DNA from 2 places in the Streptomyces sp. NPDC056734 genome. Region 2 is predicted to be linked to the other one. Evidence: riboswitches for the same ligand, from Rfam matches in the RefSeq annotation. Region 2 holds a riboswitch; the other holds the start of a gene.
What was found. A riboswitch is a leader RNA that binds a small molecule or an ion and turns the genes downstream of it on or off. The one in region 2 is predicted to bind S-adenosylmethionine.
Positions count from the first base shown of each region.

Region 1: another riboswitch for S-adenosylmethionine. It lies ahead of thrC (threonine synthase); the one in region 2 lies ahead of ACFRFC_RS26315 (aminotransferase class V-fold PLP-dependent enzyme).

Region 1 covers NZ_JBHTZD010000005.1:410,435-415,292, forward strand. The annotation lists gene groL (chaperonin GroEL) at 1-314, opposite strand, end outside; gene ACFRFC_RS10225 (cold-shock protein) at 612-815, opposite strand; gene ACFRFC_RS10230 (MoaD/ThiS family protein) at 1,203-1,481, opposite strand; gene thrC (threonine synthase) at 1,602-2,885, opposite strand; SAM riboswitch class I at 2,904-3,062, opposite strand; gene ACFRFC_RS10240 (glucosyl-3-phosphoglycerate synthase) at 3,272-4,216, shown strand; gene ACFRFC_RS10245 (trehalose-6-phosphate synthase) at 4,299-4,858, shown strand, end outside.
Region 2 covers NZ_JBHTZD010000018.1:15,252-20,109, reverse strand. The annotation lists gene ACFRFC_RS26325 (SLC13 family permease) at 1-139, shown strand, start outside; gene ACFRFC_RS26320 (glycerate kinase) at 207-1,406, shown strand; gene ACFRFC_RS26315 (aminotransferase class V-fold PLP-dependent enzyme) at 1,837-3,210, opposite strand; SAM riboswitch class IV at 3,382-3,498, opposite strand; gene trpD (anthranilate phosphoribosyltransferase) at 3,587-4,651, opposite strand; gene ACFRFC_RS26305 (cytochrome bc complex cytochrome b subunit) at 4,823-4,858, opposite strand, start outside.

The DNA of each region.
Region 1 (4,858 bases), on a different contig from region 2:
TTCCGCAGGCCCTCCTTGACCAGGGCCTGAGCCAGGACGGTGGCCGTCGTCGTACCGTCACCGGCGACGTCGTCCGTCTTCTTGGCTACTTCCTTGACCAGCTCGGCGCCGATCTTCTCGTACGGGTCTTCGAGCTCGATCTCCTTGGCGATGGAGACACCATCGTTGGTGATCGTGGGGGCGCCCCACTTCTTCTCAAGGACGACGTTGCGGCCCTTGGGGCCGAGGGTGACCTTGACGGCGTCGGCGAGCTGGTTCATACCGCGCTCAAGGCCGCGCCGCGCCTCCTCGTCGAACGCGATGATCTTGGCCATGTGAAGTGGTCCCTCCAGGACTGGGGGTGATTCTTCGGACCGCGCCCGCGCCCGCGACGGACGGCTCGCTCACCCTGTGGATCCTTGCCCCACCCGGCTTGCGGCCTCACCGACCCGGTCCTTCGTTGTCACTCTCACCTTCAGAGTGCTAACGCCAATGATTAGCACTCGCCCCTGGAGAGTGCAAGCGCCCGCCGTGATCCACCAGGGGCGCGGAGGCGCCCCGACGGGGCGTCGAGGGGGCACGCGGAAGGGCCCGCACCCAGTGGATGCGGGCCCTTCCCTAGCAAGAAATGTTCAGGCGGTGACGCGAACCATATCGGCCTGCGGGCCCTTCTGGCCCTGCGAGATCTCGAACTCGACCCGCTGGCCCTCTTCCAGGGTGCGGTATCCGTCCATCTGAATCGCGCTGTAGTGGACGAAGACGTCCGCACCACCGTCGACCGCGATGAAGCCGTACCCCTTCTCCGCGTTGAACCACTTGACGGTGCCCTGAGCCATGCCTAACTCCCCTATTACTGGCCCTTGCACAGATCCACACTTCGCGGACCCGGGTCAGACCTCACCCCCCGATCGGTGGGGGCGTGCGCCGGAACGCGTCGACCGCGGCCGAATGTATCTGCCCAACTGCTGTCTGCAACAGGTCAATCGGACGAGAAATCCGGGCAGGACCGGTCGGGAATTTCTGGAGAATTCCTCAGACTCCGGGGCAAGTCGGGCCCGACAAAGAGAACGAAAGACGCAAAGGAAGCTCACACTTTGGCTACTTCTCATCGCTGCCTCGGAACGCGAACGGCAGCGGTTCCCCAACTCTACCCTGCTTAACCATGCAGAATTGCCCCCTCCGTTTCTCTCACGGAGAGGGCAATTCGACGAACGGTGGGTGACTCAGCAGCCGCCGGCCACGGCCGGGATGATCGACACCCCGGCCCCGTCGGGCGTGGCCGTCTCCAGCCCCTGCTCGAAGCGCACATCATCATCATTGACGTACACGTTCACGAACCGCCGCAGCTTGCCCTGATCGTCCAGCACCCGGGCGGCGATCCCGGCATGCTTCGTCTCCAGATCCGCGATGACCTCACCAAGATTCCCCCCTTCAGCGGCAACCTCGGCCTGCCCACCCGTGTAGGTCCGCAGAATGGTAGGGATACGAACGGTAACGCTCACTTTGAACCTCCGGTCAGCTAACGCCCTTTAAGGGGCGCGGGGCGCTATCGATATGCGGCTTCCGCCGCGCGGGCGCGACCAGCCCCCACCGGCCCGCAGACAAATTCAATGGAACTGGACCTAGACCAACCCGGCCTCGCGGAACGACTCCAGACTGGGCCGAATGGTCGCCGTCAACCCGGTGTCCGCAACCGCGTCCAACGTCTTCAACCCATCCCCGGTATTAAGAACCACCGTGGTCAGCGAAGGATCGAGCACCCCGCTCTCCACCAGCTTCTTGGTGACCCCCACGGTCACCCCCCCGGCGGTCTCCGCGAAAATCCCCTCGGTCCGCGCGAGCAACCGAATCGCGTCGACGACCTGCTCGTCGTTCACATCCTCCACCGCCCCGCCCGTACGCCGCGCGATATCGAGCACGTACGGCCCGTCCGCCGGGTTGCCGATGGCCAGCGACTTGGCGATGGTGTTCGGCTTCTGCGGGCGCACCACGTCGTGGCCGCCCTTGAAGGCGGCGGAGACCGGCGAGCAGCCCTCGGCCTGGGCGCCGAAGATCTTGTAGGGCCGGTCCTCGACCAGCCCGAGCTTGATCAGCTCCTGGAGCCCCTTGTCGATCTTGGTGAGCTGGGAGCCGGAGGCGATCGGCACCACGATCTGGTCGGGCAGCCGCCAGCCGAGCTGCTCGCAGATCTCGTACGCCAGGGTCTTGGACCCCTCCGCGTAGTACGGCCGCAGATTGACGTTGACGAAGCCCCAGCCCTCGCCGGCCGGGTCGCCGATCAGCTCGGAGCAGAAACGGTTCACGTCGTCGTAGTTGCCCTCGATGCCGATCAGCTCGCCGCCGTAGACCGCGGCCATGACGACCTTGCCCTGCTCCAGGTCGTGCGGGATGAAGACGCAGGAGCGCAGGCCCGCGCGGGCGGCTGCGGCGCCGACCGCGCCGGCCAGGTTGCCGGTGGAGGAGCAGGACAGGGTGGTGAAGCCGAAGGCACGGGCGGCCTCCAGGGCCTGGGCGACGACCCGGTCCTTGAAGGAGTGGGTGGGGTTGCCGGAGTCGTCCTTGACATACAGGCCGCCGGTGATGCCCAGCTCACGGGCCAGGTTGTCGGCCTGGACGAGCTTGGTCCAGCCGGGGTTCAGGTTGGGCTTGTCGGCCACGTCCGCGGGGACGGGCAGCAGCGGCGCGTAGCGCCAGATGTTCGCGGGGCCCGCTGCGATCCGCCCCCGCAGTTCCTCGGTGTCGTAGGCCGAGAAGTCGTAGGCGATCTCCAGCGGGCCGAAACACTCCTCGCAGGCGAAGAGCGGGCCGAGCGGGACGCGATGGCCGCATTCGCGGCAGGAGAGCGCGGCGGCGGGTCCGAGATCGATGGTGGAATTGCCGGTCTTCGCGACAGTCTGCACAGCCATGTGAGGCGAGGCCCTTTCTCCTCATCTTCCCCACGACGCATTTCGTCGTGAGACGGATTTGGCACCTTCCCTAGCCGGGAGCCTCGCGGTGACGATCGTCAGCGATCGGTTACGAGACCGGCTGGAGGGTTGCCGGGGCTTCATCGGGCCGTTTCCCTCTGCCCCTCTGGATGAGCAATATGCGGTTGTTCTTGCGGTTATATGTTCGGTTGTGTGCGCCGCGGACCCCCGACATGCGATGGTCATCAGCGTTGTTCAAGACTGTAACCGAAGGCCAGGACAGTTGAGATAGTCGTCCGTACCGCGAGATGGATCACACCGCCGGTGAGGCGCCGGTGACCTGGGGTTCCATCGCGTGCGAGCCCAACAGTGAGGAGCCGCGGACCGTGCTGGAAGAAGTCGAGCGCTGGCTCGGGACCCACACCTGGTCCCTGACCGACCGCCCGCTGCACCGCATCCTGGCCGCCAAGCGCAGCACCGGCCAGTCGGTCAGCGTGGTGCTGCCCGCGCTGAACGAGGAGGAGACCGTCGGCGACATCGTCGCGGTGATCCGCCACGACCTGATGGACCAGGTGCCGCTCGTCGACGAGATCGTCGTCGTGGACTCCGGCTCCACCGACCGCACCGCCGAGGTGGCCGCCGCCGCGGGCGCCCGGGTGGTGCACCGCGACGAGATCCTGCCGCGGCTGCCGGCCGTCCCCGGCAAGGGCGAGGTGCTGTGGCGCTCGCTGCTGGTCACGAGCGGTGACATCGTCTGCTTCATCGACGCCGACCTCAAGGAGTTCTCCTCGGACTTCGTGTCCGGCATCGTCGGCCCGCTGCTCACCGAGCCCGGGATCGACCTCGTCAAGGGCATGTACGACCGTCCGCTGGCGGGCGCGGCCGGACAGGGCGGCCGGGTCACCGAGCTGATGGCCCGCCCGCTGCTGAATCTGCACTGGCCCCAGCTGGCCGGTTTCGTGCAGCCGCTCGGCGGCGAGTACGCGGCCCGCCGCTCCCTGCTGGAACAGCTGCCCTTCCCCGTCGGGTACGGCGTCGAGCTGGGCATGCTGGTGGACTCCCTGCATCTCGTGGGCCTCGACGCGCTCGCCCAGGTCGATGTCGGGGTGCGCAAGCACCGGCACCAGGACGGACAGGCGCTCGGCCGGATGGCCGCCGCGATCTACCGCACCGCGCAGCTGCGGCTGGCCCGCGGGCAGCTGGTCCGGCCCTCGATCACCCAGTTCGAGCGCGGTGAGGAGGGCTTCGAGCCGCGGACGTACTCCGTGGACACCGAGGAGCGGCCGCCGATGGCGGAGATCTCCGAGTACGCGTCCCGCAAGGTCGCGTGAGGCCACGGGTGACGCCGTATACGGCGGGCGGGTGGCAGAACCGTACGTTTGAGCGTTTACGGCTCGGGCTAGGTTGAGGCGTATGGCTGCAACCTTCGGCGCTGCTCGGGTCCTGGTCGCCTCCAACCGCGGGCCCGTCTCCTACGAGCAACGCGACGACGGCACGCTGCACGCGAAACGCGGGGGCGGCGGGCTGGTCTCCGGGCTGTCGGCGATCGGCCCCGAGGCGGACGCCCTGTGGGTGTGCTCGGTGCTCGGCGACGGCGACCGCGAGGCCGTGCGGCGCGGGGTCGGCGAGCCGGGCGTACGGATGCTGGACATCCCGGCGGACGTGCACGCCGACGCGTACAACGGCATCGCCAACTCGGTCCTGTGGTTCGTCCATCACATGCTGTACCAGACCCCGCTGGAGCCGGTCTTCGACGCGGAGTTCCGGCGCCAGTGGACGTCGTACGAGAGTTACAACCGTGCCTTCGCCGAGGCGCTGGCGGCGGAGGCGGCGCAGGGGGCGGCGGTCCTGGTCCAGGACTACCACCTGACGCTGGTCCCCGGGCTGCTCCGCGACCTCCGCCCCGACCTCCGCATCAGCCACTTCTCCCACACCCCCTGGGCGCCGCCGGAGTACTTCCGGATGCTGCCGGA
Region 2 (4,858 bases):
CGCGGACGTGCCGGGTGTGGCGACCTACGCGCCCCGCGATCTCCTGCGGCTCTCGGCGTTCCTGGCGCCCCTGACGGCGCTGCTGGTGTTCGGGTTCGCGCTGGTGGTGTGGCCGGTGATGGGGGTGCCCCTGCGGTAGCGCAGTTCGTCGCGCCCCTGAAGGAAGACGGGCGTTCCCCTTCCGACCGTTTCGAAGGAGCTGTTCGATGCTCGCGCTCTCCCGTATCGCCATCGCCCCCAGCGGGTTCAAGGAGTCACTGTCCGCCCAGGCCGCCGCCGAGGCCATCGCGGCCGGGGTGCGGCGGGTGCTGCCCGACGCCGAGGTCGATCTCATCCCGCTCGTGGACGGGGGCGAGGGCACCGCCCGTGCCCTCGCCACCGCCGGGGGCGGGCGGCTGGTGGCACTGTCGGCCACCGGGCCGCTCGGCGAGGTCATCGGCACGCACTTCGCGCTGCTGGACTCCGGGCGCACCGCCGTGGTGGAGATGGCGGCCGTCGCCGGGCTGTCCCTCGTCCCGGCCAGCCTGCGCGATCCCGGGGCCACCACCACCTACGGCGTGGGTGAGCTGATCCGGGCCGCGCTCGACACGGGCGTACGGCGGATCGTCGTCGGCTGCGGGGACTCCGGGACGTCCGACGGGGGCGCGGGGGCGCTCCAGGCGCTGGGGGCACGGCTGCTGGACCCGGACGGCTTCGAACTCCCGCACGGCGGCGGGGAGTTGGTACGCCTCGACCGTATCGACCCGGCCGGGCTCGACCCCCGGCTCGCCGGGACGGAGATCCTCGTCGCCTGCAACCCGTACAACGTCCTCTGCGGCGAGCGGGGCGTGGCCCGGGTGTTCGGGCCGCAGAAGGGGGCCACCCCGGCGCAGGTGGAGCGGCTGTCGGAGGGGCTGGAGCGGTGGGCGTACGTCCTGACGCGGGACCTGCGGGTGCGGGGCACCGATCTGCGCTCCGCGTCCGGGACCGGCGCCTCGGGCGGGCTCGGTGCCGGGCTCGCGGCGCTGGGCGCCCGGCTGAGGCCGCGCTTCGAGGTGCTCCTGGACCATCTCGACCTGGACGCCCGGCTGGCCCGCGCCGATCTGGTGCTGACGGCCGAGGGCGCGCTCGACGAACAGACCCAGCGCGGCAAGGTACCCGGCGAGGTAGCCCGCCGCGCCAAGCTCTACGACCGTCCCGTACTCGCCCTGGCCGGAACCCTCGGCAAGGGCGCCCACGACGTACCCGGAGTGGACGCCTGCCACGGCATCCTGCCCGCCCCGATGGCCCTGGCAGAGGCCCTGCTCCGAGCAGCGGAACTCCTCACCGACGCCACGGAACGCGCCCTGCGCATGATCGTCCTGGGCGCCCGCCTGCCGGCTCAGGGGGAGCTACGGGGGGCACACCGGCCGTCGAGGGTGCGGTAGCTCCGGCGGGGGGGGTAGCGGGCGGTCGGGTGGCTGGTCGGGCGGGGTGCCCGGGGGCGCAGGGACCTCCGGCCGTACGGGTAGCTCCTGCGGGCGATGCCAGGCGCGCGACCGCCCGCTCACGCCGAGATGCCCGGGGCGCACCGGCCATTCACCGTACGAGTAGCTCCAGCGAGCCATACCGAGTACCCAACTCCCTGCCCACGCCGAGGTGCCCGGGGGCACACCGGCCGTCGACCCTACGGGTGGCTCCACCGGGCGGCACCCGGCGCCCGACCGCCCGCTCAGACCGAGGCGTCCGGGAGCGCACCGGCCGTCGACCGTACGGGTAGCTCCGGCCGGCGGGTAGCGGGCGCCCGGGTGGCTGCTCGGGCGGAGGTGTCCGGGGTGCACCGCCCATCGACCGTAATGCCCGGCGCCGCCCGCCCCCTCACGCCGACGTGTCGGGGACGCAGCGGCCGTCGACCGTGCGGTAGCTCCAGCGGGCGCCGCCGGACACCAGTTCGCGTACGGCCCGGACGAAGCGGGCCACGTGTTCGTCGGGGGTGCCCGCGCCGAAGCTGACGCGGATGGCGTTGAGGGACTTCTCACCCGGTGCCGCCTCCGGGGCCCCGCACTCGCCCTGGGTCTCGGGGTCGGTGCCGAGCAGGGTGCGGACCAGCGGGTGGGCGCAGAACAGGCCGTCGCGGACGCCGATGCCGTACTCGGCGGAGAGCGCGGCGGCGAAGTGGGAGCTGTTCCAGCCGTCGACCACGAAGGAGATCACGCCGACGCGGGGGGCGTCGTCGCCGAAGAGGGACAGGATCCGCACCTCGGGGACGTCGGCGAGCCCGGCCCGCACGGCGCTGATCAGCTGCCGCTCGCGGGCCACCAGGGTGTTGAAACCGGCGTCGGTGAGGGCCTTGCAGGCGGAGGCGATGGAGTAGGCGCCGATGACGTTGGGCGAGCCGGCCTCGTGGCGGGCGGCGCTGTCGTGCCACTCGACGTCCACGCCGCCGTCCTCACGCCGGGTGACCTTGCGGCTGGCGCCGCCGCCCGCGAGGTAGGGCTCGGCGGCCCGCAGCCAGTCGGCGCGGCCGGCCAGCACGCCGGAGCCGAAGGGGGCGTACAGCTTGTGCCCGGAGAAGGCGACCCAGTCCACGTCGAGATCGGTGACGGAGACGGGATGGTGGGGGGCGAGCTGGGCGGCGTCCAGGACGATCCGGGCGCCGTGCGCGTGGGCGGCGGCGGCCAGTTCCCCGACCGGCCACAGCTCGCCGGTGACGTTGGAGGCGCCGGTGACACAGACCAGGGCGGGGCCGTGCGGGTCGCGGGCGGCGAGGGCGCGCTCCAGGGTCTCGACGGCCTGGCGCGGGGTGCGCGGGGCGTCGAGGTAGCTGACCTTCGCGTCCTTCCAGGGCAGCAGCGAGGCGTGGTGCTCGGTCTCGAAGACGAAGACCTGGCAGCCGGCGGGCAGCGCGGCGGCGAGCAGGTTGAGGGAGTCGGTGGTGGACCGGGTGAACACCACCTGGTCGTCCTCGCGGCAGCCGAGGAACTCGGCGACCGTCCTGCGGGCGTTCTCGAACAGGTCGGTGGACAACTGAGAGAGGTATCCGGCGCCCCGGTGCACGCTGCCGTAGTAGGGCGCGTAGGCGGCCACGTCGTCCCAGACCCGCTGGAGGGCGGGCGCGCTGGCGGCGTAGTCGAGCGCGGCGTAACCGACCTCGCCGCCGGTGACGAGCGGCACGGTGACGTCCCGGCCGAGGACGGGCAGCGGCTCACCGAGGGTGGGGGCGGCAGCGGTGATGGCGGTGGAGACGGACATGGGTCAACTCCCGTACAGGCAGGCGGAATTCCCCACGCGAGCGAACAACGAACACGCTCAAGCGCGGCGATGAAGACAGAAAGGGATCGCGGAGGCGGGGCTCTGCGGCCCTATCGCATTCGCTTGCTCACGGAAGGCTCCTCGACGACCAGGACCCCTGGTGACACGAGGGGTCCGCGCTTGCCGCAGACCTCGCTGCCTACGGCCTGGTCTTCACCCGGGGCACCCCGCCACGGACGGAGGGTTGCCGGACAGCCGGCCGGGGCCTGATGGCTGTCGCTCATGACCTGGTCCAACATCCTGCCATACGATCATGTGCACGCAAGGGCGCAGTCCGTCATCTGGACTGCGCCCTGCGTCACACCGTGCCGGCCCCTCAGGCGTTGCTCGCCGCCACCCACCGCTCCAGCGTCCGCTTCGCCGCCCCCGAGTCGATGGACCGCTCGGCCCGCGCCATCCCGGCCCGCAGTTGCTCGGTGAGCGGCTCCCCGGTGGGGTCCAGGGCGGCCAGCGCGGCGGCGGCGTTGAGCACCACGGCGTCGCGGACCGGACCGCGTTCGCCGTCCAGCAGCCGGCGGGCGACCTCCGCGTTGAAGGACGGGTCGCCGCCGCGCAGGGCGTCGACCGGGACCAGGTCGAGGCCGACGTCCCGGGGGTCGAAGGTCTCCTCGGTGACCTTGCCGTCGCGCACCACCCAGACCCGGGAGGTGGCGGTGACGGTCAGCTCGTCGAGGCCGTCGTCGCCCCGGAAGACCAGCGAGGAGTTGCCGCGCTCGGCGAAGACGCCCGCGACGACCGGCGCCATCCGGGGGTCGGCGACCCCGACGGCCTGGGCGCGCACCCGGGCCGGGTTGGTCAGCGGACCGAGGATGTTGAACACCGTACGGATGCCGAGCTGGCCGCGGGCCGCGCCCGCGTGCCGCAGCGCCGGGTGGAACCTGACCGCGAAGCAGAAGGTGATCCCGGCCTCCTGGGCCACCTCGGCCACCCGGGACGGGGTCAGCTCCAGATTGACGCCGAGCTTCTCCAGCACGTCGGAGGCGCCGGACGCGGAGGACGCGGCCCGGTTGCCGTGCTTGACGACGGTGGCGCCCGCGCCGGCCACCACGATTGAGGCCATGGTGGAGATGTTCACCGTCTTGGCGCCGTCGCCGCCGGTGCCGACGATGTCGACCGTGCGGCCGGGCACCTCGATCACCTTGGCGTGCTCATACATGGTCCGTACCAGACCGTTGATCTCCTCGACGGTCTCGCCCTTGGCCCGCAGTGCCACCACGAAGGCGGCGATCTGGGCGTCGGTGGCCTCGCCGCGCATGATCCGGTCCATCGCCCAGGCGGTGGCCTCGGCGCTCTGGTCACGGCCGTACAGCAGCGAATTCAGTACGTCGGGCCAGGAACGGCCCGCCGCGGTGTCGCCTCCAGCGGGGGTCACAGCGCTCATCAGCCGCTCCTGGGTGAGGTCCCGCACGCGTCGGGACGGGTCGTGTCGATGCGGGTCCACCCTATCCAGCCGAGGCTCTCGCGAGGTCGCCCGTCCACGCAACGGACGAGGCCCCGCTCCGGCGTGCGGAACGGGGCCTCGGTGCGTGGCGAACGCGGTGATATCAGGTGATCAGTGGTGGCCGTGGCCGCTCGTGATCTCCTTGTA